DNA from 3 places in the Sphingomonas sp. AP28 genome. Region 1 is predicted to be linked to each of the others. Evidence: riboswitches for the same ligand, from Rfam matches in the RefSeq annotation. Region 1 holds a riboswitch; each other region holds the start of a gene.

Region 1 (9,743 bases):
TTTAATCTTCCCGGCGGCGCGATAGGTTTCTCGATCGGTGGTGAGTATCGTCGTGAAACCAACAAGTTCCAGGCTGATCCGCTGGTCGAGGCGGGCTACACGTTCTACAATGCTCTTGCAGCGTACAATCCACCGTCGTTCGAAGTGAAGGAAGCATTCGGCGAAATCCGCCTGCCGTTGCTCAAGGACATCTTCCTGATCAATAACCTGACGCTATCCGCAGCCGGTCGTGTTTCCGACTATAAGGGTTCGGCAGGAACCGTTTATACGTACAACTTCAATGGCGAATATTCGCCAATCCCGGATATCCGCTTCCGCGCGAACTATGGTCGTGCAGTACGCGCACCAAACCTTTCCGAGCAGTTCTCGCCAGCAGGTCAGAATTTCGCCCCGGGCTTTGCCGATCCGTGCTCTGCGGACAATCTCGGCCGTGGTACGCAGTTCCGTGCAGCAAACTGCGCTGCAGCGGGCGTACCAACCGGTTATAACTACATTTACTCGCAGTCACTTGAGACACTGAGCGGCGGCAATTCTCAACTGCAGGCCGAAAAGTCGGATTCGTACACATATGGCGGGGTTATCCAGCCGCGCTTTGCACCGGGCCTCACCCTGTCGGTCGACTACTATAATATCCAGGTCAACCGGGTCATCGCGGCGCCTTCTGCTCAGGCGATCGCCAATACCTGCTACGACGCACCGTCGATCACGGATAACCAGTTCTGCAACAGCTTCACGCGCGTTGCTGCAGGTGCGACTGGCCCGAACGGCGAACAGGCCTTCCGGATCATCGAGGGAAGCCTTCTGCAGTTGCCGTTCAACTTCGCCAGCCTGAAGGTTCGCGGTATCGATACGAACCTCGCCTACACGCGCAGCTTCGGATCGACCCGGGTGTCCGGCCAAGTGATCTATACCCACTCGTTCGAGAACACGAACTTCCTGAACCCGGTCCAGCCTGATTTCGGCGACAATCTGAATGGCGAACTCGGGCAGCCCAAGGATGCGGTCAACGTCAACCTGGGTGTCGATTTCGGGCAGTTCACCCTGGACACGCAGTTCCGCTATCTGGCGAAGCAGTCGGTCGGTGCGATCGAGAACCAGGAGCCATTCCAGGGTCGCGCACCGCAGAATCTCGACGATTTCAGCCAGTCCTTCTATCCGGATGTCCTGTACATCGGCATGAAGGTCGGCGTGGACATCGGCGAGCGGTCGAACTTCTACATCGGCGTCGACAACCTCACCGACCGTCTCCCTCCGCTGGGCGCGACCGGTATCGGCGCAGGCAGCGGGATTTACGACAATGTCGGTCGTCGTTTTTATGCGGGCGTGACCGCTCGTTTCTGATCCGGTTCCAAACGAACCAGACGTGCGATATTGGGGGGTCGGTGGTTTCCACCGACCCCCTTTTTAATGGGTGACAAATGATCCACGATCCCGTTGCGCAAGCCGATCTGTTGCTGGCCAGGGGGCGCATCGGCGACGCGGTCGAGCTGATTGAGCAGCAAGCGCGATCGGGGAACGTCGACGCCATGTTCAGGCTTGCAGTATGGACACTCTCAGGGTCTCCGATACCGCGCGACCTACCAAAAGCACGCGCAATCCTTCGACAGGCGACATCGATGGGCAGTCCCGATGCTGCGCTCGTCGAGATTGCACTCACTGGGAACGGTAGTGGTGCACCGGCGGACTGGTCCCGCGCACGTACCTTGCTGAACGAGGCTGCCGAAACAGATGAGAACGCAGCGCGGCACCGGACCTTGCTCGACAAGATGCCACTGACGGACGACGGCTTCCCGATCGTCTCTCAGCCCGCACAGACCATTGGCACAGACCCCGAAGTTCGGCATATCCCTCGGCTCTTCACGCAGGCGGAGTGCCTCCATATCGCCCAGTGTGCGGCCGATATGCTCCAACCCGCAACGGTCGCTGATCCGCGGACGGGGCGTAACGTCGCCAACCCGGTCCGCACATCCGACGGCGCCGTCATCGGCCCGACCCGCGAGACCCTGGTCGTCCAGGCGCTTAACCGTCGCCTCGCGGCCGTCACCGGGACAGACTGGCGGCAAGGCGAAGCGTTATCGGTATTGCGCTACCAGCCCGGCCAGCAATTCCGCCCGCATGTCGATGCATTGCCGGCCACAGGCAACCAGCGCATCCGGACTGTCCTCGTCTATCTGAACGACGGCTTCGCCGGCGGCGCGACCTATTTCGTGAACAACGCACTCAGGGTGACGCCGCACACCGGCGATGCGATCATATTCGACAATGTTCGCGCGGATGGCTCCATCGACCCCGCGACGCAACATGCGGGAGAGCCCGTCACCGCCGGGGTCAAGTGGCTCGCCACGCGATGGATTCGCGCGCGACCGTTCAGTATCTGGACCGGCCCCGAAATCGCGGCATGACCGCTCAGTTCCACAGCCTGACGAACCGGCTGCCCAGGCCTGTCAGCAACTCGTACTGACTCATGCCTGAGGCCGCCGCCGCCGCCGGAAGACGATAGTCGAACGACACCCAGTCCCCCTCAACCTCGTCCCCCGCCAGCGCGATCGCCACCAAATCCATCGAAACGCGCCCGAGAACCGGCTGATCGTCGCCCGCGACAGATGACGCTGTCCCGGCATTGGAAAACCCCCGCCAATAGCCGTCCGCATAGCCGAGGTTGACGATCCCCACGTAGGTATCGACAGGCGCGGACCATTGCGCATTGTAACCGACGCTCTCACCCGTAGGAACGCGACGCCGTTGTAGTAGCTGGGCTTCGGGCCTGACCACTTGCAGGATCAGATCGCTTAATTCGGGCCGTGGGATGCCGCCATACAGAGCAAGGCCGGGCCGTGTCAGGTCAAACGCATATTGTTTTCCAAGCGCGATGCCTCCTGAGTTGGCCAGGCTCATCCGCTTTGCCGTCGTAGTTCCCGCCAATGCCGCGAAGCGGTCGCGCTGTACCGCGTTCATCGGCGAATCCTCATCCGCGCAAGCTAGGTGGCTCATCAGCGTTTCGATCTGGACGCCGTCGAGTAGCCCCCCCGCGATGTCGTCCGCCGACACGCCGAGGCGGTTCATGCCGGTGTCGACCATGACGTCGCAGGCGCCGCCGCCGACCGCTTTCCAGCGCGCGACCTGGGTGGGGGTGTTGAGGACCGGGCGGGCGAAGCCGGCCGCGGCGGCTGGCATATCCTCTTCGCGGACGCCGTGGAGGACCGAGACCGTCAGGCCGAGCGGTGCGAGTTCGGCGGCTTCCTGCCAGTTGGAGACGAAGAAGTCGCGGCAGCCGGCATCGGCGAGGCGGCGTGCGACTTCGATCGCGCCTAGGCCATACCCGTTCGCCTTTACCGCGGCGCCGCATGCCGCGGTGCCGCTCATGCGGCCGAGCGTGCGCCAGTTCTGGACGAGGGCGTCGCCGTCGAGGCGCAGGCGGAGCGGGGCGGGAATGTCGATCACCCGGCGCGGGATAGTGAACCGGGCTCCGCACGTCGATGATCTTTCACCTCGTCTGCACCGGACCGGCTCCCGCGTCGCTCGCCCTAGCCGATGTCGATGCGGCCGACCGGGACGAGCAGGCGGCGATTGCCGTCGTCCAGCGGCGCCACCCGGACCCCGAACACGTGGCCGAGTGTCTCGGGAGTCATCACCTCTTCGACAGGACCGAACGCGACGACGCGGCCATCGGCGAGCAGCAGCGCGTCGTCGGCCGCGCGTTGCGCCTGGACGAGGTCGTGGAGGACGATCGCTACGCCTGCCCCGCCCAGCGCATAGCCGCGCAGGCGGGCGAGCAGGTCGATCTGGTGCGACGGATCGAGGCTGGCGAGCGGCTCGTCGGCGAGCAACCAGCGCGGTTCGCCCGCCAGCACTCGCGCGAGCAGGACTCGCGCACGCTCGCCGCCGGAGAGTTCGCCGACCGGGCGATCGGCGAGATGTTGCGTCTCGGTATCGTGCATCGCGCGGTCGACGGCGGCATGATCTTCGAGCGATGGAGCAGCATGCGCGCCGAGATGCGGCAGGCGGCCGAGCACTACGACGTCGCGCGCGACGATGTTCCAGTGGACCGTTGCGTCCTGCGGGAGATAGCCCATCGCGCGGGCTCGTGCGCGTGGGTCCATCGTCGCGACGTCCTGTGCGTCGAGCCTGACGTCGCCGGTGCTGCGGTCGACGAGCGCGGCGGCGGCCTTGACGAACGTGCTCTTGCCGGCGCCGTTGGGGCCGAGGATCGCGGTGACTCGACCGGGGCGGAGGTGCGCGGACACGTCGCTCAGGACGGTGCGCTTGCCGAGCTTTACGCCCAGCGACTCGATGATCAGATCCATGCGCGACCTCGTTCCCTGACCAGCAACCCAAGGAAGAACGGCGCGCCGATCATCGCCATCGCGACGCCGAGCCGGATTTCGCCCGCGCCGGGTGCGAGGCGGACCAGGCTGTCGGCGGCGAGCACGAGTGCAGCGCCGCCGAGCGCGGAGGGCAGCAGCAAGGCGCTCGGGCGGTGGCCGAAGATCGGTCGGAGCAGATGCGGCACGACGAGCCCGATGAAGCCGATCACGCCCGTCACCGCGACGCCCGCACCGACGACGAGGCCGGTGCCGAGCACCACCAGCAACCGGACGCGGCCCATCCGTGTCCCGAGCGACCGCGCCGCCGCCTCGCCCAGCGCCAGCGCGTCGAGCGAGCGGCCGGTGAGCAGGAGCAATACCGCGCCGACCACCATCGGCGGCAACGCTAGCTTGATGTCGTCCCAGCCGCGATCGGTCAGCGCACCCATGATCCAGTCGATCACCTCGGCGACCGCATAGGGGTTCGGCGCGATCGAGATCAGGAACGCGGTCAGTGCGCCGGCGAGGCTCGACAACACCGTGCCCGCGAGGATGAAGGTGATCGCGCTCGGCGACCGCCACGTCAGCGCGGCGAGCAGGGCGACCGCGCCGCCTGCGCCCAACATCGCCGCGACGAAGATTGCGGGGCCGGAGCCGAGCCCGAACACGATCGCCGCAACCGCTGCGAGGGCTGCGACCGACGACACGCCGACGACGGCGGGATCGGCGAGCGGGTTGCGGAGATAGCCTTGCAGGACTGCGCCCGACAGTCCGAGCGTGGCGCCGAGCGCGAGCCCGAGGACTGCACGCGGGAGGCGGAGCTCGAGGATGATCCACCAGCGCGGGTCGCTGGAGAACCAGGCGGAGGCCGGCACCCAGACTTTCCCGCAACCTAGCGACAGGGCGAACAGGACGATCACCAGCAGGACCAGCGCGACGAGCTTGAGCCTGCGGGTCACGACACGCTCGCCCGGATCGCGGCGAGGCGTTCGAGCGCGGGCGGGATCGTCGGGCCGCCGCAATTGATCAGGGCGCGCGGGAAGACGGCTTGCGGTGTGCGCGGCAGCAGGCGGTGGCGCAGCGCGGTACCGCGGCTTTCGCGCTCGGAAGCGATCACGACGGCAGGTGGCTGCGTCACGATCGTCTCGGCGGACAGCGTGCCGGTGTGCGTCAGGCCATAGGTCGCAGCGGCGTTGCGGAAGCCGACGCGCGTCATCATGTCGTTCAGCAACGTGCTCCCCCCGGTCGCGAGATCGCCGCTGATATAGAGCAACGCGCTCGACGGCATGTCATCCTTTGGCCCATCCTTGCGGCTCCAGCGCGCCACCGCGCGGTCGATCTCGGCATTGATCCGCGCGCCGCCCATCGGTGCGCCGGCGGCGTCGGCGATCTGCGTGACCTGCGCCTGGCTCTCCGCGATCGAGTCGGGGATGCCGACCAGCAGCGTCTTCAGACCGGCGCGCGCGTACGCCGCCTGAGTCGCGGGCGGCGTGTAGGTGCTGGCGATGACCAGATCTGGGTGGAGCGCGATCACCTCCTCCGCGGTCCCGGCGATCCCCCGAAACCGGCGCGCGACGGCGATCGGGATCGAGGTCGCGGAGGGATCCTTCGAATAATGGCTGATCGCGGCGATCCGTGCGGGCGGCAGGATGCGGACCAGTACCGAATCCACGCACGGATTGGTCGAGACGATCCCCCCACCTACTCCCGCGCCGGGGGGTTTTGCGCAGCCCCCCAGCAGGAGCGCGAGGAGGATCGCCCCGCGCCTCACTTCAGGCGCAACCGCACGCCGCCATAGGCCGCGCGGCCGTAATTGCCGTAGCCTGCGATCGTCTCGTACCGCGAGTCGGTCAGGTTATCGACGCGGCCATAGACCGCGAACCGCTCGCCGATCGGCAGTTCCGCCCGCACGCCAGCCAGCGCATAGCCGTCGAGGCGCGTGGTGTTGGCGGCGTCGTCGAAGCTGTCGCCGACCATCGTCACGGTGCCGCCGACCGACAGCCCGAATGCGAACCGGTAATCGGCATCGACGCTTGCGGTCTGCTTGGGGCGGCGTGCGAGAACATTGCCGAAATTGTCCCCGATCGAGCGGTTCTCGATGTCGATATAGCTGTAGTTGGCGGTCAGCGTCAGCGCGTCGACCGGACGCAGCGCGAGCGTAAACTCGACGCCGTCCGCTTCGGCGCGCGCGACGTTGTCGTAGACGCCGAACGGGCGATTGGCGCAGATCGAACCGGGTGTCGTCAATTCGGCCGGGCTGCAATCGCGGAAGTCGATCTGGTTGCGCGTGCGACGATTGAAATAGGTCACCCCGACGCGGGCGCGGTTGTCGAGGAAGGCTTGCTCGACACCGACGTCGAAATTGCGTGCGGTCTCCGGATCGAGGTCGCGATTCCCGTAGTCGGAGAAGAGCTGGTACAAGGTCGGCGCCTTGAAGCCTTCCCCGTAGCTCGCGCGGACGGTGGTGCCGGTGCGTAGTGCGAGCGCTGCGTTCGCCCCGAACGTCGTGTGGCTGCCGAAATCGTCGTGATCGTCGTTGCGGACGCCGCCGGTGATCGTGAGGATATCGAGCGGCTTGACGATCAGCTGGCCGTACACGCTAGTGATGCCGGTGTCCGCGAACGTGAAGCCGTCGTTGAAGCGGCTGTTCTCGCGCTCCACGCCTGCGACGATTCGGACCTGGTCGAGCGGGCGGAAGTCGCCTTGGTATTCATAACGCTCGCTGCGGCCGCGACCGATGAACGACGGATCGCTGCCGAAGCTCGGGTCGTAATTGTCGCGGTTGATGTCAGCGATCGTGAACGCGACGCGGTTGTTGAACCGACCATCGGCGAAGTTGGCATGCAACCCGGCATAGCCGTACGCCTCGCGAGTCTTCGAATATTCGGCAGTGTCGGCGAGTACATAGTCAGGGGCCGGGAAGCCATCGATCGCGACGCGACTGTCGGCGAAATAGCCGCGCAGGTCGAGGCCGATGCCCGGCGCGAACTCGACGCCGACCCGCCCGGTCGCGCCATATTGGCGGTAGCCGTCGCGCTCGGTGCCGCTGGCCGCCGACGAAATGCCGTCGGTGCGCAGATAGCCGCCGGTCAGCGATCCGGATACCGGACCCGACTTGCCCGACACGCCCGCGCTCGCGAACACGCTGTCGGCATAGCCATATTCGGCGTTGGCGCGCGCCTGCACGCCTTCGGTCGGCGCGGCGGTGATGATGTTGACGACGCCGCCGATCGCCTGGCTACCCCAAGGCACCGAGTTCGGGCCGCGCAATATTTCGATCCGCTCGACCGAGCTCGACAGGAGGTTGCCGAAGTTGAAGCCGCCGCCGGTCGACGACGGATCGTTGACGCGCACGCCGTCGATCACGACGAGCGTCTGGTCCGCCTCGGCGCCACGGATGCGGACGCTGGTCAGCGCGCCGACCGTGCCGTTGCGCGTGACGGTGACGCCCGGCGTGGTCGCGAGCAGGTCGGACACGACGACCGTCTGCCGGCGCTCGATCTCGGCGCGGTCGATCACGGTCACGGCCTGGCCGATCTCGCTCAGCGGTTGTGCGGCGCGGGTTGCGGTGACGACGACTTCGGGAGCGTCGGGGTCGGGAATGTCCTGCGCATAGGCGGGCGATGCGATCGCCGCGGCGCTCAGGAGAAGGAAGAATTTCGTCATCGGCTGCGTCCTAAACGGAACCGCCAGCGACCATTCGCCGGGCGGCCAGACGTCTCTCGCTCGAGGAAACCCGGCATGACCGGAGCACTCGTCCGCGCCGGACACCCGCCCGCGCAGTGGATCGACCGTGAGAGGCAGGTCTCCTGGCTTCCGGGTCGCCGCGCCCACTCCGCCTTCCCAGGTCGAAACCCAGTGGCATCATCGGGGTGGCCGCTATCCGGTCACAGTTGCGGGTACAGCGCCGGTCTTGCGGACATATCCGCGCACCGACTTCCCTTTGATCCCGTCGCCGGGAACCCTTCACGGTGGTGGCATTAGTCGCGCCCCAATCACGGGTCAACGCGGAGCCTGCTGATGGGCCAGCAGGCTCACGGTCCATCGCACCACCCCGGCGAAGGCCGGGGCCCAATTGGGAGACGTCGATAACGGAGCGCGGTGGCTCGTTATTGCCACCTTTCCAATTGGGCCCCGGCCTTCGCCGGGGTGGTGACTCGTACCAAACGGCACGCTCCTCAACCTTGTTCTCCCGCGAAGGCGGGAGCCCAGACTGGGTCCCCGCCTTCGCGGGGAAACATGCTGTCTTTCTTGCCCTGGCTGCGGGCGGATTGACTCTTACCGAAGCCCATAGCGCAACCCGACCCAGATCGTCCGCGGCGTAGCGCGCTCGACGACGTTCGCGCCGCTGATTCCTGCCTCAACGCGCTCGTTGAACAAATTTTCCCCGCGCACCTCGGCCATCAGCGAGCGCATGATCGGGAGCGCGGCATACGCATCCAGCGTGGTCGCCGGATCGAGCACCCGCGTGTTCTGGTCGTCGTCATACTGCCGCCCGATATGCCGCACGGTCAGCGACACCGCCGCCGCATCGCGCCGCCAGTCGACCGTCCCCGACACCTGGTCACGCGGCGTCTGCGCCGGTCGCAAGCCGTCCAGCGCGGCGGTGATCCCCGAACCCTCGACCTTCGAGTTCGTGTGCGACCAAGATGCCTGCACGCCAAACGGCCCCGGTCGATACGACGCATCCAGCTCGAACCCATGCGCGCGGATCGCGTCGAGGTTCTGACGGACGCGGTAGGTGGCGACACCCGGCAACACCTGCGGCGGATTGGTCGTCGTGACGTTGGCGATGGCGTCCTTGAGCCGGTTGTAGAAATACGTCGCGGCAATGCTCACGCCCGGCGCAGGCGTCAGCGTTACCCCGCCCTCGACCCCCGTCAGCCGCTCCGGCGACAGCAGCGCATTCGCCGCGGTCGCATCGTTGCCGACGCGGAATGGTCGATACAGTTCATTGAGCGTCGGCAATCGCCACCCGCGATACCCGGCCGCGCGCAACGTGATCGCCTCGACCGGCTGATACGCCACGCCCGCCCGGCCGGTCGTCTCGCTGCCATCGCGATCCGCATAGCGCAGGTTGGTCAGCGCTGCGCCGCCCGCCAGCGGCCGCTCTGACAGATAGCCGCCATCGATCGACCACCAGTCGACCCGTCCGCCAAGACTGAAAGTGAAGTCGCCCGCGACGAGGCTCCCATCGGCGAACACGCCGGTCGTCGTCGTACTCCCGCCAGCCTCGCGCCGCCGCGTCGGCGCCGCGTTGACGAACGTATACAGCTCCTGAGTCTTCCCGCTGACATCGCGAACATCCGCGCCCAGACGCAGCGTGATGCTCTCGCCCAGCGGCGGAGCGATCTCGATCCGTCCGCCGAGCCCGGTAGCCGGCGTATTATACTGGTTCAGCGATTGGATCGCGGTCGACCGCGCGGCATTGATACTGTT
Region 2 (9,743 bases), 910 kb from region 1:
GCGACTTGATCGTCCGGTTCACATGCACCGCCGTCAGCCCCAGCGCATCGCCGAGCTGCTCCTGGCTCATCGGTAGCTCGTAGCCCTCGGCCCCCGTCAGCCCTTGCATGTCGAGACGGATCGCGAATTCGCACAGGAAGTGCGCAAGCCGCGACCGGGCATCGCGGCGACCGATGTTGAGGATCCATTCGCGGAAGATCGAGCCCTCGACCAGCGTGTTGACGAAGATCGCGGTGCCGATCGCCGGACGGCTCCGCGCCAGTTCGCGCAGCGCCGACCGCGGGATCGTCGCAATCTCCGCGCGCGTGAGCGTCTGGACGTTGTGATCCGCGACATCGAGGAACAGGTGCTGGAAGTCGAGCGGCTCGCCCGGGATATGGAGCGAGACGATCTGTCGCATTCCGGCTCCCGTAAGTTTCTGGCGATATGCGAACCCCGAGAGCAACACCGCACATTGATCAGGGGCGTCGCCTTCTCGCACGAGATAGGAGGACGGCTCGAACGTGCGCAGCGTGTACGGCAGCGCAAGCAGCGCCTTGCGGTCGCCGTCATCGAGCATCGCGTGCGTTTCCAACTTGCGAACCATCAGCGCCAGGGGGCTGGGCGTCGTAGCCATAAGTGTAATCCCGCAGAAATCGGGGCGGGAGCACATGCATCTCTCGGTCGTCAGGGCCCAAAAAATCGGCTGGCGATAATCTCTTTTAACATAACCGGAGACGGAATGTTTTAATTAATGTTTCATACCGCCAATTTGCTCCAATCAATTTTCGGATTTCGCAAATAAAAATGAAATCACGGGTTTCCGCGGTCATCAATCACGTTGCCAAAATCCGATCCGCTAAGAGCCAGATTAAGTTTATACACCGAACAAATGATCGTCACCATTATTCACGAATACTTGATCCGGGTAAGATTTCTAAGCGATAGTCATTTTAAACGGCTCAAACACTGGCCGGAGACTTCCAACGCCGTATCAACCCGGCCATCACCATATCGACGGTATCGACCTGCGCGGCGATCCGCTGGTGCAGCAATCCTGCAGCATCGCGGAAGCGCCGCGCCAGCAGATTATCCGGCACGATGCCTAGGCCGACCTCGTTCGACACGAGGATTACGCGGCCTTTCAACCGGTCAATCGTCTCGACCAGGTCATCCACGCGGGCCGCGATCGCCTCGTCGGCGAGCAGCAGGTTCGATATCCACAGGGTCAGGCAATCGACCAGCATCACGACGTTCGGCCCATCCTCGCGTACCAGCGCCTCACCGAGCGCGAGCGGAGCCTCGACGGTCCGCCACCGACCGTCGCGGTCGGCGCGGTGGCGCGCGATCCGGTCCTCCATCTCGTCGTCGAACGCCTGCGCGGTCGCGATATAAACGAGCCGTATCGCCTGGTCAGCGGCCGCAGCTTCGGCCACCGCCTGCGCATGGCGACTCTTCCCCGAGCGCGCGCCGCCCAATACGAACAGGCTTCTCCCGAACGGTGCTCCGACCGATTGCATCCCACCGTCTCCTTCGCACTTGCTCGATGTGCCCGGAATGACGATGACGCTCGGAAGATCAAGCGAAAGCCCGCGGATCCGAGTGAAAGACGGTATGAACGCCCTACGCATCCACGGTGGACGGATCGATCTCGCCGCCGCCCGCTACCCGGATGCGCCGCGCCCCTGGCTCGACCTGTCGACTGGCATCAATCCCTGCGCCTGGCCTACCGAGCGCGTCTGGACGGTCGACCTGCACAGCCTTCCCTCACCCGCCGCGATCGCCGAACTGGAAGCCGCGGCGGCTGCGGTGTTCGGAACGACCGCGGACCGCGTCGTCGCGCTGCCCGGCAGCGAACTCGGCCTGCGAACGCTGGCCGCGCTGGACCTGCCTAGCCCCGTCCGGTTCGTCGTTCCGAGCTACGCCACGCATGCCGAAGCGATCGACGACGCCGCTCCGATAGCACGGGGCGCGATCGATACGGTCGCCGATGGCACGCTGATGCTGGCGAACCCCAACAATCCCGATGGCCGCCACGACATGCCGCAAAGCCTGCTTCGGATCGCGCGCAACGGTGCCTTTCTGGTCGTTGACGAGGCGTTCGCCGACATTTTGCCCGGAACGAGCCTCATCCCCCTGCTCGGTCCCGACGACCGCGCGATCGTATTTCGGTCGTTCGGCAAGTTCTTCGGCCTGCCCGGCGTGCGACTGGGGTTCGTGATCGCGCCGCCGGACCACGTCGTCGCGATGCGCCGGCGGCTCGGTAGCTGGCCGATCTCGGCGCACGCCGTGGCCTATGGCATCGCCGCCTACCAAGACGCCGAATGGATCGCCGCCGCGCGGGTCTCGATCGTCGAACGCGCCGCGAGGCTCGACGCGATGTTGTCCGGCCATGGCCTGCAAGCCCGCGGCGAATGCGCATTGTTCCGGCTGGTCGAGACCGACATGGCGCAAGACCTGTTCGAACATCTTGCACGAGCCGGCATCCTGACCCGCACCTTCGATCACTCGCCCCGCTGGCTGAGGCTAGGCGTCCCCGGCGGTGAAGACGCCTTCGCACGCCTCGACGAAGCGCTCGGCAATGTCTGAGCCGGTCGCCGCGCTGGCAATCATCATCGACGCCGCGATCGGCTGGCCGGCACCGCTGTATGCGCGGATCGGCCACCCGGTCGGCGGTTTCGCGCGCATGATCGGTTGGGCCGAGACCCGCTGGAATCGACCCACGCTGTCGGACACGACCCGCCGCGTCACCGGTGTCGTCACGGTACTCGCACTCGTCGCATCAGCCGTTGGGGTGGCGCTCGCCGCAACGTCAGTCGCGCGCTTGGTGTTCGGCCCCGTGGCCTGGATCGCGGTCGCCCTGATGGCGGCGCCAGGGCTGGCGATCCGCAGCCTCCACGACCATGTCGTGCCGGTCGCACGGGCCCTCGAAGCCGGCGACCTCGAAGGCGCACGCGGCCGCATCGCGATGATCGTCGGCCGCGATGTCGCGACGCTCGACGAAGCCGGGGTCGCCCGCGCCGCCATCGAAAGCCTCGCTGAGAGCGTCTGCGACGGAGTCGTCGCGCCGCTGTTCTGGCTCCTCGTCGCCGGAATGCCCGGCCTGTGGGCCTACAAGGCGATCAACACCGCCGACAGCCTGATCGGACACCGCGAGGAGCGGTGGCGCGTGTTCGGTTGGGCGGCGGCGCGGACCGACGACGTCGCAAACCTCATCCCCGCACGACTCAGCGGCGTCCTGCTCTGCGTCGCGGGCGGTGGCGGTTGGCGCACGATGATCCGCGATGCCGGCAATCACGCGTCGCCCAACGCGGGGTGGCCCGAGGCGGCGATGGCCGGCGCACTCGGCCTCCGCCTTGCCGGACCGATCGCCTATGACGGCATCGTCGTCGCCAAGTCCTATATCGGCGACGGCCGCAACGAGTTGACGGCCACCGACCTTCGCGCGGCGCTCGGCATCTATCGCCGGGCCTGCGTCCTACTCCTCGTCATGGCCGGAGCAATCGCATGGCAGCTTTGATGCTCCAGGGCACCGGCTCGGACGTCGGCAAGTCCGTCCTCGTCGCGGGATTGTGTCGCGCGTTCGCCAATCGCGGCTTGTCGGTCCGCCCGTTCAAGCCGCAGAACATGTCGAACAATGCGGCTGTCACGGCCGACGGCGGCGAGATCGGCCGCGCGCAGGCGACGCAGGCGATCGCGTGTCGCGTCGAGCCGACCGTCGACATGAACCCGGTACTGCTCAAGCCGCAGGGCGACCGTACCTCGCAGCTGATCGTCCGCGGGCGGGTCCGCGGCACGCTCGCCGCGGCGCTCTGGCGGGAGGGTCGCGAAGGCTTGCTCGTCGACGTGCTCGACAGTTTCGCGCGATTGTCGGCAAGCTGCGATCTCGTCGTCGTCGAGGGTGCGGGCAGCCCGGCGGAGATCAACCTGCGCGCCGCCGACATCGCCAACATGGGCTTCGCGCGCGCCGCCAAAGTCCCCGTGATCCTAATCGGCGACATAGACCGCGGCGGCGTCATCGCCTCGATCGTCGGCACGCGCGCGGTGATCGACCCCGCCGATGCGGCGATGATCCACGGTTTCCTCGTCAACAAGTTCCGCGGTGATCCGGCGCTGTTCGACGACGGGTATCGAGCGATCGAGGCGCGCAGCGGATGGCGCGGCTACGGCGTCGTGCCGTGGCTGCCAGATGCCGCGCGCCTACCCAGTGAGGACGCGGTAATACTCGAGCGCCCTTCCGCAACCAGCCGACGCCGCGTGACGATCGCCTGCCCGATCACACCGCGGATCGCCAATTTCGACGACCTCGATCCGCTTCGGCTCGAACCCGGCGTCGCGCTCGTGATGGTCCCTCCGGGCACGCCGATCCCCGAGGCGGACATGATCGTCCTTGCAGGATCGAAGGCCACGATCCCCGACCTCGCTTTCCTCCGTGCGCAGGGCTGGGACATCGATATCCTCGCGCATCACCGTCGCGGCCGGCCGGTCCTCGGGCTGTGCGGCGGGTACCAGATGCTCGGTCGCAGCATCGCCGACCCGCACGGCATCGAAGGCGCGGCGACGACGATCGCCGGGCTAGGGCTGCTCGATATCGACACGGTTCTCACGCCGACCAAGACGCTCGAACGGATCGAGGGGACCGCGAACGGTGCACGTTTCAAAGGGTATGAGATGCACATGGGAGCGACGACCGGGCTCGACCTGAGCCGCCCCGTCGGCCACCGTGTCGACGGCAGCGCGGAGGGTGCGACGAGCGCCGACGGGCTGGTCCACGGCAGCTACGTCCACGGCCTGTTCGCGCTTGCCGGGCAACGCGCCGCGTGGCTGGCGCGGTTGGGCGTCGATGCAGTCGGACCCGACCACGCGGCATCGATCGATGCCGCGCTCGATGCGATCGCCGCGACGCTCGAACGCCACCTCGATCTCGATGCGATGCTCGACCTAGCCCAGCACGCCGGCCGGAACGCCGGCCGAAACGCCGACGGCAACGGCGGCGGCTGACGCGAGTAGCAGTCCCGTCTCGACCAGTTCGATCCCTGCCCCATGCGCGTCGCCGGTCACGCCGCCCAGCTTGCGGCGTAGCCACGCTGCTGCCCCAAGGATGAGAATCGGCGTTGCGACCAGGCCCGGCGCAGCCACCGCGGTCAGCGCAAGGACCACTCCCCAACCGACCAGATCACGCGTGCGAACCGCGCCGGCAACCGCCGCGCCCAATCCGCCGGCCCGCAACGGCGGCAACAGGACAGCCCAGGCAGGCGGCCCCATCCGGGCCGCAAACGGCACCAGGGCGACCAGCCACCAGCCTGTCGGCCCGACCGCGTGCAGCAACACGAGCTTGGCGATCATCTGGCCCGCGATCGCGACGACGCCGAAGCTCCCGATATGCGGATCGGCCATGACCGCGAGCAGGCGAGTCCGGTCACCATGTGCTGCACCCAGCCCGTCGGCGAGATCCGCCAGTCCATCGAGGTGCAACGCTCCCGTGACGGCAATCCAGGTCAGCAAGGCGGCGCACGCCCCGGTCCAGGGGTCGATCAACGCCCCTGCCCAACCGGCCGCGGCGACCAGCGCACCGATGGCCAGCCCCACGATCGGATAGAACCGGATCGCGGCCGCGAAATCGTCCGCTCCGACCTCGACCCGCGGCATCGGCAGGCGCGTCAGGAAGGCGAACGCGACGATCAGGCGCTTCACGTCGCCAGCCCGACGATCTGCGCCGTCCGGTCCGGCCCTGGCCAGATGCGCAGCGATACGAGCGCGGCATAGGGCAGGTCGAACGCCCATGTCTGGCGCCGGTCGAACCCGCACAGGTCCGAGAGCGCCGCCCGGATCGCGCCGCCATGCGTCACGACCAGCGTCGGCACCGGCGGAAGTGCCGCGAGGGCATCGCCGACCCGGTCCAGCAACGACGACCATCGCTCACCATCCGGCGGCGGGGCGGCGTCCGGATCGTCGTGGAACCGCGTAAAGGCAGCGGGATCGATATCGGCGGGCCGCAACCCGTCCCACGCCCCGAAGTCGAGTTCACTCCATCGTCGATCGACCGTGCCGACGATGCCTCGCGCACGGCCGATGGCCATCGCACAGTCGCGCGTACGCGTCAGGTCGGACGAGATGATCGCGGCAACCTCCAGTCCCCCGGCTCGAGCGACGCACGCCGCAACGCCAGCCTCCGTCACCGGATCGTCCGTTCGCCCCAGCAACAGGCCTTCGCGGACGGGAGCGCCATGCCGCATCAGGTACAGCATGTGCGAGCCGGTCACGCGACCGAGACCCCCGCCTCGGCAAAGGTCGCCATTTCGTCGTGCGCCGCCAGCGCCGCGCGAACGAGCAACGTCGCGGTGGCCGCACCGCTTCCCTCGCCGAGCCGCATGCCTAGCGACAGCAGGGGATCAAGGTCCAATGCCCGCAACAGGCGCGCATGACCGGGCTCGGCCGACACGTGGCCGGCAAGACAATGCGCGAGGATATTTGGGCACGCAGCGGCGATCGGCGCGACCGCGGCACAGCATATGAAGCCATCGAGCATGACGGGTATGCCAGCGAGACGCGCCGCGAGGACCGCGCCTGCGATCGCCGCAAGTTCACGACCGCCAAGCCTGCGTAGCGTCTCGAACGGGGTGGTCAGTGCGTCCCAGTGCAGCGCCAGCCCGGCCTCCACGGTCGCGATCTTGCGGGCCATGCCGTCGTCGTCGACTCCGGTACCGGGCCCGACCCAGTCGCGTGCCGAGCCATCGAAGCTGGCGAGGCACAGCGCGGCGGCCGAGGTCGAGTTGCCGATCCCCATCTCGCCGAGCACGATCAGATCGGGCGCGTCCGCAACGACGGCGGCGCCCGCGTTGATCGCCGCGAGGCATTCCTCTTCCGACATCGCAGGCGCGACGGTGAAATCGGTCGTCGGCCGGTCGAGATCGAGCGGGACGACTCTGAGATCGAGCCCCGCCGCGCGCGACAGCGCATTGATCGCCGCACCGCCATGTTGGAAATTGGCCACCATCTGCGCGGTGACGGAGGCCGGAAACGCACTGACACCGCGATCGACGATGCCGTGATTACCCGCGAAGACCACCACCCGGCCGCGATCGAGCCGCGGGCGTTCATGGCCCTGCCAGCCGGCCATGAAGACGGCAATCTCTTCCAACCGCCCGAGCGAACCCGGCGGCTTGGTCAGTTGCCCCTGCCGCGTCACCGCCGCCGATCGAGCGGCTTCGTCGGGCTCCGGCAACGCGCTCAAGGACGATAGAAATGCCCCGGTCGTCGGAAAAAAGGTCATTCCACCACGAACCCGGCGGGCGGCGTGCGGGTGATGAAATGCCCCTTCACCCCCTGCGGCCATTGCTTGAACGGCACCTGCCCGAACGCACTCTCGCCATAGAGCCGCGCGTAATCGAGGATCGCGCGCGCGGCGTCTTCGGTGGGCTCGAACCGGCCGAGCACATAGCCGACCTTGGCAGGTGCGCGCAGATGGATGGTGCAGAAATCCTGGCACGCGAACAGGCACGGCATTTCCTGCACGGCTACGTCGGCATAGGCGGGATCGCTCGCCTGCACCGCCTTCAGCGCACTGACCAGCCGCGCGCCGCCACGCTGGCCCTGCTCGTCATCGCGCGAGTCCGCGGAATGGCGACACGTATTGCACGCGACCACCGCGACGCCGTCCTCGACCGGCTTCAGCATGTCCGTACCCGGACGATCTTAGAATGACGTGAAATTGGCATAGGAACCCCTTGGGACAGTCGGTCCCGCACCGCGCAAAGGGCGAGAGGCGCACGCCTCCTGCCTTCGCGCGACGCGAAGCGATGTCGTCGCTCGGGGTGTTACCCGTCCGTTCGGCGCACCCTGGCCAAACGAAAGACGACCGCGACGGGCAGGTCTCCTGGCTCGCGGGTCAACGCCGGCCGCGCCGCCTTCTCGGGACCATCCCAATGGCATGAGGCACGATGGCTCGCCGCGTACAGTTGCAGGGGCAGCCGGGTGTTTCCCGTTCCCATTTTCATTTCCATAAGCGTTGCCGCCTCGGGAAAACCTGTCGCAGGTCGAGCGTTACGCGGGCGGATGAAGAGGCGCAAGACAACACCCGATGATTGAAGGCACCCGTCCCAATCACTCCGTCACCTCGGACTAGTTCCGGGGTCCACCCGTCCGCATACCTACCACCGCCGAGCTTGCGGAACCGTGGATGCCGGAACGCGCCCGGCATGACGTTGGGCTCAGAACTCCACGCCCGCCTGAGCCTTCACTCCGGACCGAAACGGATGCTTCACTTGCGTCATCTCCGTCACCAGGTCCGCCACCTCGATCAGCGCATCCGGCGCGTTCCGCCCGGTCACCACGACATGGGTCATCTCAGGCTTGGCCGCCAGCACCGCCAGCACCTCGTCGACCGGCAGATAGTCATACCGCAGCACGATATTCAGCTCGTCCGCGACCACCATCGCATAGGACGGGTCGGCAACCATCCGTTTCACCTCGTCCCACGCCTCGCGCGCCACAGCGATATCGCGCGCGCGATCCTGCGTGTCCCAGGTGAACCCCTCTCCCATCGGCTTGAACTCGCACAGATCCGGAAACGCGTCGAAGATCGCCTTCTCGCCGGTCGCCATCGCGCCTTTCACGAACTGCACGACGCCAACCTTGCGCCCATGCCCGATCATTCGCACCGCCATGCCGAACGCGGCGGTCGACTTGCCCTTGCCCTTGCCGGTGTGAACGATGATCAGCCCCTTCTCGATCGTCTTGCTCGCGACGATCCGGTCCTGGACCTCTTTCCGCTTGGCGCTCTTGGCATTCTGCTCGTCGTCGGTCCGCATGATCATCTCCTCTCCTGCCCCCGATGGCGGATCGCGCCGCGCGGCGCTAGAGCGTGCGGCATGCTCCGCATCACCGACCTCAAGCTGCCGCTCAACCACGCCGACGAAGCGCTCCCTGCCGCGATCCGCGACCGCCTGCGCGTCACTCCGCGCGACCTGATCCGCTACACCGTGGCGCGGCGCGCACACGACGCCCGCGACAAGATGGACATCCAGCTCGTCTATTCGGTCGACGTCACGCTCAAGAACGAGGACACCGTCCTCACGCGCTTCAGGAAGGATCGCCACGTCCAGCGCACGCCCGACACCGGCTATCGCTTCGTCACCAAGTCAGGCCCGAACTACACCGGCCCCCGCCCGGTAGTCGTCGGCGCAGGCCCCTGCGGGCTTTTCGCGGGCCTGATTCTCGCGCAGATGGGGTTCCGCCCGATCATCCTCGACCGCGGCAAGGTCGTTCGCGAGCGTACCAAGGACACCTGGGGCCTCTGGCGCAGGAGCGTCCTCAACCCCGAATCCAACGTCCAGTTCGGCGAGGGCGGTGCCGGGACCTTCTCCGACGGCAAGCTCTGGAGCCAGATCAAGGACCCGCGCCATCTAGGCCGGAAGGTCCTGACCGAGTTCGTCAAGGCCGGCGCGCCCCCGGAAATCCTCACCGAAGCGCACCCGCATATCGGCACCTTCCGCCTCGTCACGATGGTCGAGAGCATGCGCGAGACGATCGAGGCACTCGGTGGCGAATACCGTTTCTCGACCCGCGTCGACGGTCTCGACATCGTCAAGGAAGCCGGTACCCGCCAACTCCGCGGCCTGCATCTCAGCACCGGCGACTATCTCGAGGCCAACCACGTCGTGTTCGCCGTCGGCCACAGCGCGCGCGACACGTTCGAGATGCTCCATGCCAGGGGCGTCCATGTCGAGGCCAAGCCTTTCTCGATCGGCGTCCGCATCGAGCAT
Region 3 (9,743 bases), 690 kb from region 1:
CGACGGGCGAGTTCGGCACGGTCGTAGCGGACGATCGCGTCCTCAACCGACGGCAGGTCAGCGAGCGTGTGGAATTCGCCGATCATCGCGGCGTAGTCCGCTTCGCCCGAGATGCGATCCTTCACTTCGCGATCCTGGAGCAGGCGACCTTCGTCGAGGTCGACCGCGATCATCTCGCCCGGTCCCAAGCGGCCCTTGGCGACGATCGTCGATTCGGGAACGACGACCATGCCGCTTTCCGACCCGACGATCAGCAGGCCGTCCGACGTCAGCGTGTAGCGGAGCGGACGCAGCGCGTTGCGGTCCATGCCCGCGACCGCCCAGCGGCCATCGGTCATCGCCAGCGCGGCGGGGCCATCCCATGGCTCCATCACGCTCGCGAGATACTGGTACATCGCGGTATGCTCGGGCGGCATGTCCGGGCTGGCGGCTTCGGGCACGAGCATCAGCTTGGCGGTCGGCGCGTCGCGGCCCGAGCGGCAGATCGCCTCGAACACGGCGTCGAGCGCCGCAGTGTCGGACGCGCCGGCGGGGATCACCGGCTTGATGTCCTCCGAATTGTCGCCGAATGCGAGGCTCGCCATGCGGATTTCGTGTGACAACATCCAGTTCTTGTTGCCGCGAATCGTGTTGATCTCGCCGTTGTGCGCGAGGCAGCGGAACGGTTGCGCCAGCCACCATTGCGGGAAAGTGTTGGTCGAATAGCGCTGATGGAAGATCGCGACGCGGCTCTCGAAGCGCTGGTCGCACAGGTCCGGGTAGAAGACAGACAGCGATTCGGCGAGGAACAGCCCCTTGTAGATGATCGAGCGGCACGACAGCGAGCAGATGTAGAAACCCTGGATCTGCGCCGCGATCACGCGCTTCTCGATCCGGCGGCGGACGAGATACAGCGTCTTCTCGAACTCGGCGGCGTCCTGCTCCTCGGGCAGTGGGCCGGCGATCATGATCTGCTCGATCTCGGGGCGCGTGGCTTGCGCCTTCTGGCCGATCACCGACACGTCGACCGGCACCTGCCGCCAGCCATAGATGGTGTAACCCGCCTCGATGATCGCGCTCTCGACGATCGTCCGGCAATCCTCCTGCGCGCCGAGATCGGTGCGCGGGAGGAAGATCATGCCGACCGCGAGCCGGTTCGGGCGGACCTTGTGGCCCGAGGCGGCGACCGCGTCGTCGAAGAAGCGCAGCGGCAGATCGATGTGCAAGCCTGCGCCGTCGCCGGTCTTGCCGTCCGCATCGACAGCACCACGGTGCCATACGGCCTTCAGCGCATCGACCGCGGACTGCACGACGCGGCGCGACGCACGGCCATCGGTGGCGGCGACGAGACCTACACCGCAGGCGTCGCCCTCGAACTCGGGGCGATACATGCCATGCTCGGCAAGACGGGCGCGTTGATCGATCATCGGAAAACCCTGTTCGTTGCTCATGCCGCCACCTTCGCGTTGGCCGCCTTGGTCTTCAGCCATTTGTGCATCGTCGCCGCGACATCACGACCGTCGCGGATCGCCCAGACGACGAGGCTCGCACCGCGGACGATGTCGCCCGCTGCGAACACGCCGTCGAGCGAGGTCATCAGCGTCTTGCCATCGACCAGTACGGTGCCCCACCGGCTTACGCCCAACTCCGGCGTCGCGAACAAGGTGGGCAGGTCCTCGGCGTCGAAGCCCAGCGCCTTGATGACGAGATCGGCGTCGACCGAATAATCGCCGGCGGGATCGGGTTCCGGGGCACGCCGGCCGCTTGCGTCGGGGGCGCCGAGACGCATCTTCCGAACCTTCACGCTCGACACCACATCGCCGCCGTCGAAGCTCTGCGGCCCCGAAAGCCAGACGAACTCGACGCCCTCCTCTTCGGCATTGGCGACTTCGCGCTGCGAGCCGGGCATGTTGGCGCGGTCGCGGCGGTAGAGGCACTTCACCGACTTGGCGCCCTGGCGGATCGCGGTGCGGACGCAGTCCATCGCGGTGTCGCCGCCGCCGATCACGACGACGTCCTTGCCCTCTGCGTTGAGGCTGCCGTCGTCGAACGCGGGGACGGCGTCGCCGAAGCCCTTGCGGTTCGAGGCGACGAGAAAGTCGAGCGCGGCGACCACGCCGTTCGATCCGCCACCGGGCAGGTCCATCGCACGTGCCTTGTAGACGCCGGTCGCGATCAGGATCGAGTCGTGGCGCTGGCGCAGATCGTCGAGGCTGGCGTCCTCGCCGACCGCGAAGCCTTCGTGGAAGACGATCCCGGCAGCCTTGAGGCGCTCAACCCGTCGCATCACGATAGGCTTTTCGAGCTTGAAGCCAGGGATGCCATAGGTGAGCAACCCGCCCGCGCGATCGTAGCGGTCGTAGACGTGGACGTCATAGCCGTGCCCGCGCAGATATTCCGCGGCCGTAAGTCCTGCGGGTCCCGCACCGATCACGCCGACCGACTGCCCACGAGACTTGCCGGGGACCAGCGGTTCGACCCAGCCATTCTCCCAGGCGGTATCCGTGATGAACTTCTCGACCGAGCCGATCGTGACCGCGCCGTGCCCGGTGAATTCGATGACGCAATTGCCTTCGCACAGCCGGTCCTGCGGGCAGATGCGGCCGCAGATTTCGGGCATCGTCGAGGTCGCGTTGCTCAGCTCGTACGCCTCGCGCAGCCGACCTTCCGCGGTCAGCCTGAGCCAGTCGGGGATATGGTTGTGCAGCGGGCAGTGGACCGAACAATAGGGCACGCCGCACTGCGAACAGCGCCCGGCCTGCTCCTCGGCGGGTTGAACCGCGTATCGCTGCGCGATCTCGCGGAAATCCTCCTGCCGCTCATCCGCGGTGCGCTTTGCTGGATAGGATTGCTCCCGCCCGACAAACTTTAGCATCGAATCGTTCGCCATACATGCCTCCGACAGCCGCGTTATTGCGCCATCAGAAGCTTGTCACCGTGAAATCGACCAGTATGTCAGCATTAATGCCGTATTAAACCATCAAATCAACCAAATTATCTAAGAACAATTATCAACAAGGCTTATTCATTCCGAAACGGACCTACTTGCTGAGCAACCAGACCAGCGCGGCCGAGCCGGCAGCTACCCGGTACCAGGCGAACGGCACGAACCCATGCTTGGTAACGATTCCCACGAACCACTTCACCACCAGCAGCGCGACGACGAACGACACCGCAGCGCCGATCGCGATCGCGCCAAGCCCGACACCGCCGCCGCTCGCGATCGCGTCGCGGTTCTTCAGCAGTTCGAGCGCGCTGGCCCCCAGCATCGTCGGGATCGCGAGAAAGAAGCTGAACTCGGCCGCCGTGCGCCGCTCGACGCCCAGCGCCAACGCACCGAGAATCGTCGCACCGGAGCGGCTGACGCCAGGGACCATCGCAAGGCACTGGAGAAAGCCGATGCCGATCACTGTTTTCAGCGGGATGTCCGCAACGCCGCTGATGTCGCTGCGCGGCGCGAACCGCTCGACCGCGAGGATCGCGAAGCCGCCGACGATCAGCGCGATCGCGACGACCTCGGCGTTCCCGAGCAGCGCCTCGATATGCTTGTGCAGCGCGAGGCCGATCACCGCCGCCGGGATGAACGCGACTACCAAGTTGCGCAGGAACAGCCACGACTTCGGCTCGCGCTTCAACAGCCCCATGCCGACCGCCCAGAACGTCCGCCAGTACAGCACGACGATCGCGAGGATCGCGCCGAGCTGGATGACGACGTTGAACACCTCCCAGCGCCCCGCGTCATAGCCGAGCAGCCGCGTCGCGAGGATCAGATGCCCGGTCGAGGAGACGGGCAGGAATTCGGTGATCCCCTCGACGATGCCGAGGAGGATGACGGTGAGAAGTTCGGTCAAGCGGGAGCTCCGGCGCGGTAGGTCAGGGCAGTGTCAGCGGTAGGTAGCACGCGCAGGATCAGGCGACATGGACTTCCGCATGCGTCTCGGCGCGACGACCGAACCGCCCGGCCTTGCGAAAACGCACCAGCCAGCCCGGTGCGACCGTCGACAACGGCGTTGCTTCGATCCCGAACGCGGCGAGGCCATCGGTGCCGGTGACGACATTGTCGGTCTGCAGCATCGTCCACTGGTCCTTTGTGATCGGCGCGCCCGGTAGGAAGCCGCCCTTGGCGATCAGCGCTCCGGCAAAGTCCGGCAACTCGACGATTGAAGGATTACGGCCGATCGTCTTGGCGATCCAGCGGATGAGATTGCCCATCGTGATGATGTCAGGCCCGCCGAGTTCGAAGGTCTTGCCGCCGAACGTCTCGGGATCGGACGCCGCTGCGACCACTGCGTCGGCAACGTTGCCGACAAACACCGGCTGGAACTTGGCGCCGGCGCGCAGCACCGGAACCACCGGCGCCTTTGCGATCATCCCGGCAAAGCGGTTCACGAACTGGTCTTCCTGGCCGAACACAATCGATGGTCGCAGGATCGTCGCGTTCGGGAACGCCTCGAGCACCGCTGCCTCGCCCTGTCCCTTGGACTTGCCGTAGGCCGAAGCGGACGCGGGATCAGCGCCGATCGCCGATACGTGCACGAGCGCACCGACGCCGGCCTTCGCCGCCGCCTGCGCCACTGTCTGCGCGCCGAGTGCCTGGACGCGCTGGAAATCGCCCGCGAGCACGCCGACCAGGTTCACCACCACGTCCGAGCCGTGCACGGCGTGTGCGATCGTCTCGGGCTTGGTAACGTCGGCACCGACGAACTGCGTCTGGCCGAGCCCCCCGAGCGGCTTCAGGAAGAACGCCTGCCGCGGATCGCGCTGCGCGATACGGACGCGCGCGCCCGTCGCCAGCAGCGCCTGTGCGACATAGCGGCCGACGAAACCGCCACCCCCGATCAGCGTCACCAGTTTGTCGTTCATCGCGCGTCCGTCCACTTTGTTTTGCCTGCCAATCACGAATAACCCCTTGCCCCAGCAAGAGGCGTGTTGACAAGCATCGCGACCCTCCCCTAGAGGCGCCCTCCTACCCCGTGCCCGGATGGCGGAATTGGTAGACGCACCAGCTTCAGGTGCTGGCGATCGCAAGGTCGTGGAGGTTCGAGTCCTCTTCCGGGCACCATTTTCCTGTTCGCGGTGATCCGCGGACAGTTGAGAAATCAACGGAAATCTGCGATAAGGCGGCGCGATCTGGTCGCTGCTGTTCGCCCCTGTCCGCGCATAGTCGGACAGTTTTGGGGGGCAAGGTGGGGGCCACGGCGAATGAGCTTCTGGAGTGGCCCCCAATGCCTCTGAGTGACGTTGCAATCCGCGCTGCCAAGCCTGCTGCAAAGCCCCTCAAGCTCTCGGACGAACGAGGGCTCTTCCTCGATCCAGCCGTCCGGCGGCAAGCTGTGGCGACTAAAGTACCGGATCGGCGGAAAGGAAAAGAAGCTGTCTTTAGGCCGCTATCCGGATGTGTCGTTAAAGGAGGCGCGTGAACGCGCCGGTGAGGCGCGTAAGCCGATCGCCGTCGGCGTCGATCCATCCGAGAAGAAGCGGTCCGATCGTATCGAGGCGACCTTGAAGGCGGCGAACACGTTCGCGATCGTCGCTGAGGAATATATTACAAAATCGGAGCGGGAACCCCCTGGCTGGCGAGAGCGCTGTTTCAGAATTCGCCGTGCCCGCCTGCACGGCGCAGACTAACCCTCCACAGGTATTAATTTACGGCAGAGGCAAGCGTCATATAAAGGAATCTTTATATGACCGCTCACGAACCTTGCGGATTGGTACCGTCACAGGTACGCCAAAGGCCCGGCTGATATTGTTGGTCGGGCAATGATCGCGCTGGTGTCCCGAGAGGGACTTAATAGGGAACACGGTGTGGGAGATACTCTCCCGAAGCCGAGGCTGTCCCTGCAACTGTAAGCGGCGAGTGAGACGTACATCGCGTCCTCTTTCGGAGGGTGCAGCCACTGGACCAACGCCGTAACGGCCGAGATCCGGGAAGGCCGTATGTCGAGCGACGACCCGTGAGCCAGGAGACCTGCCAGCGTCTGGTCGCTCTTGCTTTGGTCCAGGGGATGGTCGGGGCACGGTTCTTCCGTCTGAGCGACGAACGAGCGGCGGGGGTCGCATCGGTTCGTGTCGCGAGCGCTTGCGTCCGCCTGCCGACGCGTGCCGACCGTTCAAAGCGGACGCCCCCGTCCGAAGTCGCTTGGCGCACGGGGGACGGACATGAAGAATCTAAGATTACGAACAAAATGGCTCGAATGCGTGGCTATCGCCTCGGCATGTAGCACCACACCCGCATGGGCTCAGGTGCACGCCACCGAGGCTGTGCCTACACAGGTACCGAACGACATAGTCGTGTTCGGCCGAGGCGAAGCAAAGATCGGTGTTGCGCATGCAGCGAGTGAGGGCACCGTCGCCGGTGCCGACCTTCTGGTTCGCCCGCTGCTACGCGTTGCCGAACTGCTAGAAGCGATACCTGGCATGGTCGCTGCGCAGCATTCGGGAAGCGGCAAGGCCAACCAGTATTTCCTGCGTGGCTTCAATCTCGATCATGGATCGGACTTCACGACCTATATCGACGGGGTGCAAATGAACCTGCGCACCCACGGTCATGGCCAGGGCTATCTCGATCTCAACGGACTGATCCCGGAGATCGTCGCGCGCGAGGATTTTCGCAAAGGGCCATACCGTGCCGATGGCGGCGACTTCGCGCTCGCGGGGGCTGCCTACATGACCACGATCGACAGCTTTGCCCGGCCGTGGCTTTCGGTCGAGGGCGGCTCTTATGGCTATGGTCGGATCGCCGCGGGCGGGACGATTGATGGGATTGGTGCGGGGAAGCTGACGCTCGTTGCGCAGACCAAGGTCTATGACGGACCTTGGGAGGAGCCCGAGCATCTAAAACATGCATCTGGCTTCGCGAAATATACCGCTCCAGCTGGTGCAGGCCAGATCGAAGCGTCGCTCAACGCCTACCGCGCGACCTGGCGTCCGACCGAACAGATTCCCGAGCGCATCATCGGTACCGCGCTCTGCAAGGACGTGTTCTGCTCACCCGATCCGACTGCACGCGGCGAAACGACACGGCTCGTTGGCAACGTCGCGGTGCGCCAGCCTGACTGGCACGCCAATGTTTATGGTCAGTTCTACAACTGGTCGATGTACTCGAACCCGACCTACACCGATCCGGACGGGACCAGCGCGCAGATCCGCCAGTTCGACAAACGCTGGATCGTCGGCGCGACGGGCGAAAGGCGCTGGACGCTAGCACCGACCCTCGCCGTCTCGCTCGGTACCGAAGAGCGCTACGACCATATCGGCAGCGTCGGTGTGTACCGCACCAGCGCGCGATCGTTCCTGTCGTCGCTCGGCCGCTACCATGTCGAGGAAGCGTCGGCAGCAGTGTACGGCGAGGCGACGTGGACGCCGGCTGCGGGTCTCCGCCTGATCGGTGGGGTTCGCGGGGACTATTATCATTACGTCGTTCGCGCGCGCGATCAGGCGGCGGTCTTGGCCGGCGAAGGCAGCGGCGACGACACGATCCTATCGCCCAAGGCGTCGATCGCGTACTCGCCGACCGACCGGCTGGAGTTCTACGGCAACTGGGGACGTGGGTTCCACTCTAACGACGTCCGCGGCGCGGTAAACGTCGAAACGCCGGTGCCTGTGCTGGTCCGCGGCACCGGCCGTGAAGTCGGCGCCCGGTGGCAGTTACCCGGCATTACGCTGACCGCGACCTATTGGTGGCTCGACGTCGACAGCGAACTGCGCTTCGTCGGAGATTCCAACGCGGTCGAGCCGACCGGCGCGAGCGAGCGTCGTGGCTATGAACTGGTGGCGTTCTGGCGGCCCAGGCCGTGGCTTGCGATCGACGGCAACTATACGGCAAGCCGATCGCGCTACGACAATGGCGACCGCATTCCCAACGCCTTCGAGAACGCCGCATCCGCCGGGATCGCGCTGGTGCTCAATCCGTGGGAGGCAAGCGTTCGCGTCCGTCACCTCGGGCCTTATCCGCTGATCGAAGACAACAGCGTCCGGGATCCAGGAAGCACCGTCATCAACGTCCGGGCGGCTCGCAAGATCGGACGGTTCGAGGTTTACGGCGAGGTGCTCAACATCCTCGACGGCCGCGACAAGGACATCGCCTATTTCTACGAGTCCTATATTCCCTCGTTCGATACCGCGGGACCGGCCGACGGTCGGTTGAGCCGCGTAGTTGAGCCACGCACCTTGCGCCTGGGTGCCCGGGTGAATTTCTAAGCAGCGCCAGATGATCGCTAGTCTCGAATGAAGCTGGCGATCATCTTGATCGGGATGCCGTTTCTACGTTCCCGTGCCAACGCATGTGGCTGACCCCGCGAAATCGCTGCTCGTCACAGCGATGAACGGATGTCCGCTTTGGAGACTGCGAGTGGCCCATCGGAACGTCCGGGTGTGGGCGGAACTGCCCCGCAGCGCGGGGCCGGCAAAGACCTAGTTACGGTCATTCCCGCGACTTTCCCCGCCTACCGACGTCGGACTTTCGTTCATTTCGCTTTTTACGCTCACAAGAGCTGTAAAATGGATGAAACCGGCCTTTTGAGCCCGCCTCGGCGGCTGGCACCAGAGAACGTGGTCAGAACGCGATCATTACTTTGCCGAGGTGTCCGGCGGCGGCAAAGTAGCGGATGGCGGCCGGCGCATCGTCAAAGGCGAACGTCCGGTCGACGACGGTCGTCATCCCGTTCACGACCGTCGAGTCGAGCAGGTCGACGAACATCGCGCGACTGCCGTTGGCGATTCCGCGGATCGTCACGTTCTTGAGGACGAGGGACAGGTAATCGGGGATCGCCGGCCCCTCGCCTGGCGACACACCGATGACGATGATCCGCGCATTGACCGCGGCCGCTGCGATAGACCGTCCCAGCGTATCGACGCCGCCAGTTTCGATCACGATGTCGGCCCCCTTGCCGTCCGTCTTCGCAATCACTTCGGCCGCCCAATCGGGGGACGTGCGGTAGTTGATCGCGATGTCCGCACCGAGCGCGCGCGCCATCTCGAGTTTCGCATCGTGCGACGAGGTGATCGCGACCCGCGCGCCACGCGCCGTGGCGATCTTCAGCGCCGCCAGCGAGACGCTGCCGGTACCGAGGCACAGGACGGTGTCGCCAGGCTTGACGTCGCAGATCTCGATCAGCGCGTTCCAGGCCGTCAACGCTGCTGAGGCGAGCCCTGCGACATCCGCGTCGGCCAGCGCGTCCGGCACGCGGATCAAGGCCGCGGCGGGCAGGACGATGCGCTCGGCCAGCCAGCCGTCGTGCGTGATGCCGATATCGTGTGCAAACACGTCCGCGCGGAACGCACCGTCCAGCCAGTTCGCGAAATGGCCGCAGACGACACGGTCGCCGACAGCAATCTCGGTCACGCCCTCTCCGATCGCGACGACCTCGCCGACGCCTTCGGACATCGGAATACGGGTCTCCGACTGGCGAGGACCGTAGGTGCCACGTAGCAACTGAACGTCACGGCTGATCAAGCCGACGAGGCGCGGCGCGACCAGCGCTTCGCCGGGGCCCGCGACGGGTTCGGGGCGGGTCGCCGCGACGAGGGCGTCGATGCCGTTCTGGACGCCGATATGATAGGCTTTCATCAAAGTCTCCTGCGTCAATTGATTCCGCGACCTGTGCTTCAATCGAATGCCCTCGGACCGGACTTGAAGGCGTGACGGCTTGCGCGGGATGCGAGCAACAGGGCGAACAGCGTCGGCGCAAGGACGGCCCAAGCAAGCGCCCCTGCACCCAGATGATCGAGCAGCACGCCGCCGACGATCCCGCCCGTGGCGATCG

Evidence for each region. A riboswitch is a leader RNA that binds a small molecule or an ion and turns the genes downstream of it on or off. The one in region 1 is predicted to bind cobalamin.
Region 2: another riboswitch for cobalamin. It lies ahead of AC1MH0_RS03155 (DUF1636 domain-containing protein); the one in region 1 lies ahead of AC1MH0_RS07335 (TonB-dependent receptor plug domain-containing protein).
Region 3: another riboswitch for cobalamin. It lies ahead of AC1MH0_RS10525 (TonB-dependent receptor); the one in region 1 lies ahead of AC1MH0_RS07335 (TonB-dependent receptor plug domain-containing protein).

Annotation. Positions count from the first base shown of each region.
Region 1 covers NZ_CM155283.1:1,612,878-1,622,620, forward strand. The annotation lists gene AC1MH0_RS07305 (TonB-dependent receptor domain-containing protein) at 1-1,341, shown strand, start outside; gene AC1MH0_RS07310 (2OG-Fe(II) oxygenase) at 1,419-2,402, shown strand; gene alr (alanine racemase) at 2,407-3,432, opposite strand; gene AC1MH0_RS07320 (ABC transporter ATP-binding protein) at 3,525-4,304, opposite strand; gene AC1MH0_RS07325 (FecCD family ABC transporter permease) at 4,295-5,263, opposite strand; gene AC1MH0_RS07330 (ABC transporter substrate-binding protein) at 5,260-5,976, opposite strand; gene AC1MH0_RS07335 (TonB-dependent receptor plug domain-containing protein) at 6,072-7,970, opposite strand; cobalamin riboswitch at 8,087-8,286, opposite strand; gene AC1MH0_RS07340 (TonB-dependent receptor) at 8,583-9,743, opposite strand, start outside.
Region 2 covers NZ_CM155283.1:706,868-716,610, forward strand. The annotation lists gene AC1MH0_RS03115 (Crp/Fnr family transcriptional regulator) at 1-616, opposite strand, end outside; gene cobU (bifunctional adenosylcobinamide kinase/adenosylcobinamide-phosphate guanylyltransferase) at 942-1,499, opposite strand; gene AC1MH0_RS03125 (aminotransferase class I/II-fold pyridoxal phosphate-dependent enzyme) at 1,594-2,568, shown strand; gene cbiB (adenosylcobinamide-phosphate synthase CbiB) at 2,561-3,499, shown strand; gene AC1MH0_RS03135 (cobyric acid synthase) at 3,487-4,980, shown strand; gene cobS (adenosylcobinamide-GDP ribazoletransferase) at 4,921-5,673, opposite strand; gene AC1MH0_RS03145 (histidine phosphatase family protein) at 5,670-6,227, opposite strand; gene cobT (nicotinate-nucleotide--dimethylbenzimidazole phosphoribosyltransferase) at 6,239-7,252, opposite strand; gene AC1MH0_RS03155 (DUF1636 domain-containing protein) at 7,249-7,656, opposite strand; cobalamin riboswitch at 7,829-8,024, opposite strand; gene cobO (cob(I)yrinic acid a,c-diamide adenosyltransferase) at 8,190-8,795, opposite strand; gene AC1MH0_RS03165 (NAD(P)/FAD-dependent oxidoreductase) at 8,850-9,743, shown strand, end outside.
Region 3 covers NZ_CM155283.1:2,306,537-2,316,279, forward strand. The annotation lists gene gltB (glutamate synthase large subunit) at 1-1,406, opposite strand, end outside; gene AC1MH0_RS10500 (NAD(P)-dependent oxidoreductase) at 1,427-2,869, opposite strand; gene AC1MH0_RS10505 (undecaprenyl-diphosphate phosphatase) at 3,021-3,830, opposite strand; gene AC1MH0_RS10510 (complex I NDUFA9 subunit family protein) at 3,889-4,842, opposite strand; tRNA gene AC1MH0_RS10515 (tRNA-Leu) at 4,955-5,041, shown strand; gene AC1MH0_RS10520 (Arm DNA-binding domain-containing protein) at 5,215-5,607, shown strand; cobalamin riboswitch at 5,733-5,969, shown strand; gene AC1MH0_RS10525 (TonB-dependent receptor) at 6,139-8,178, shown strand; gene AC1MH0_RS10530 (zinc-dependent alcohol dehydrogenase family protein) at 8,534-9,547, opposite strand; gene AC1MH0_RS10535 (MFS transporter) at 9,586-9,743, opposite strand, start outside.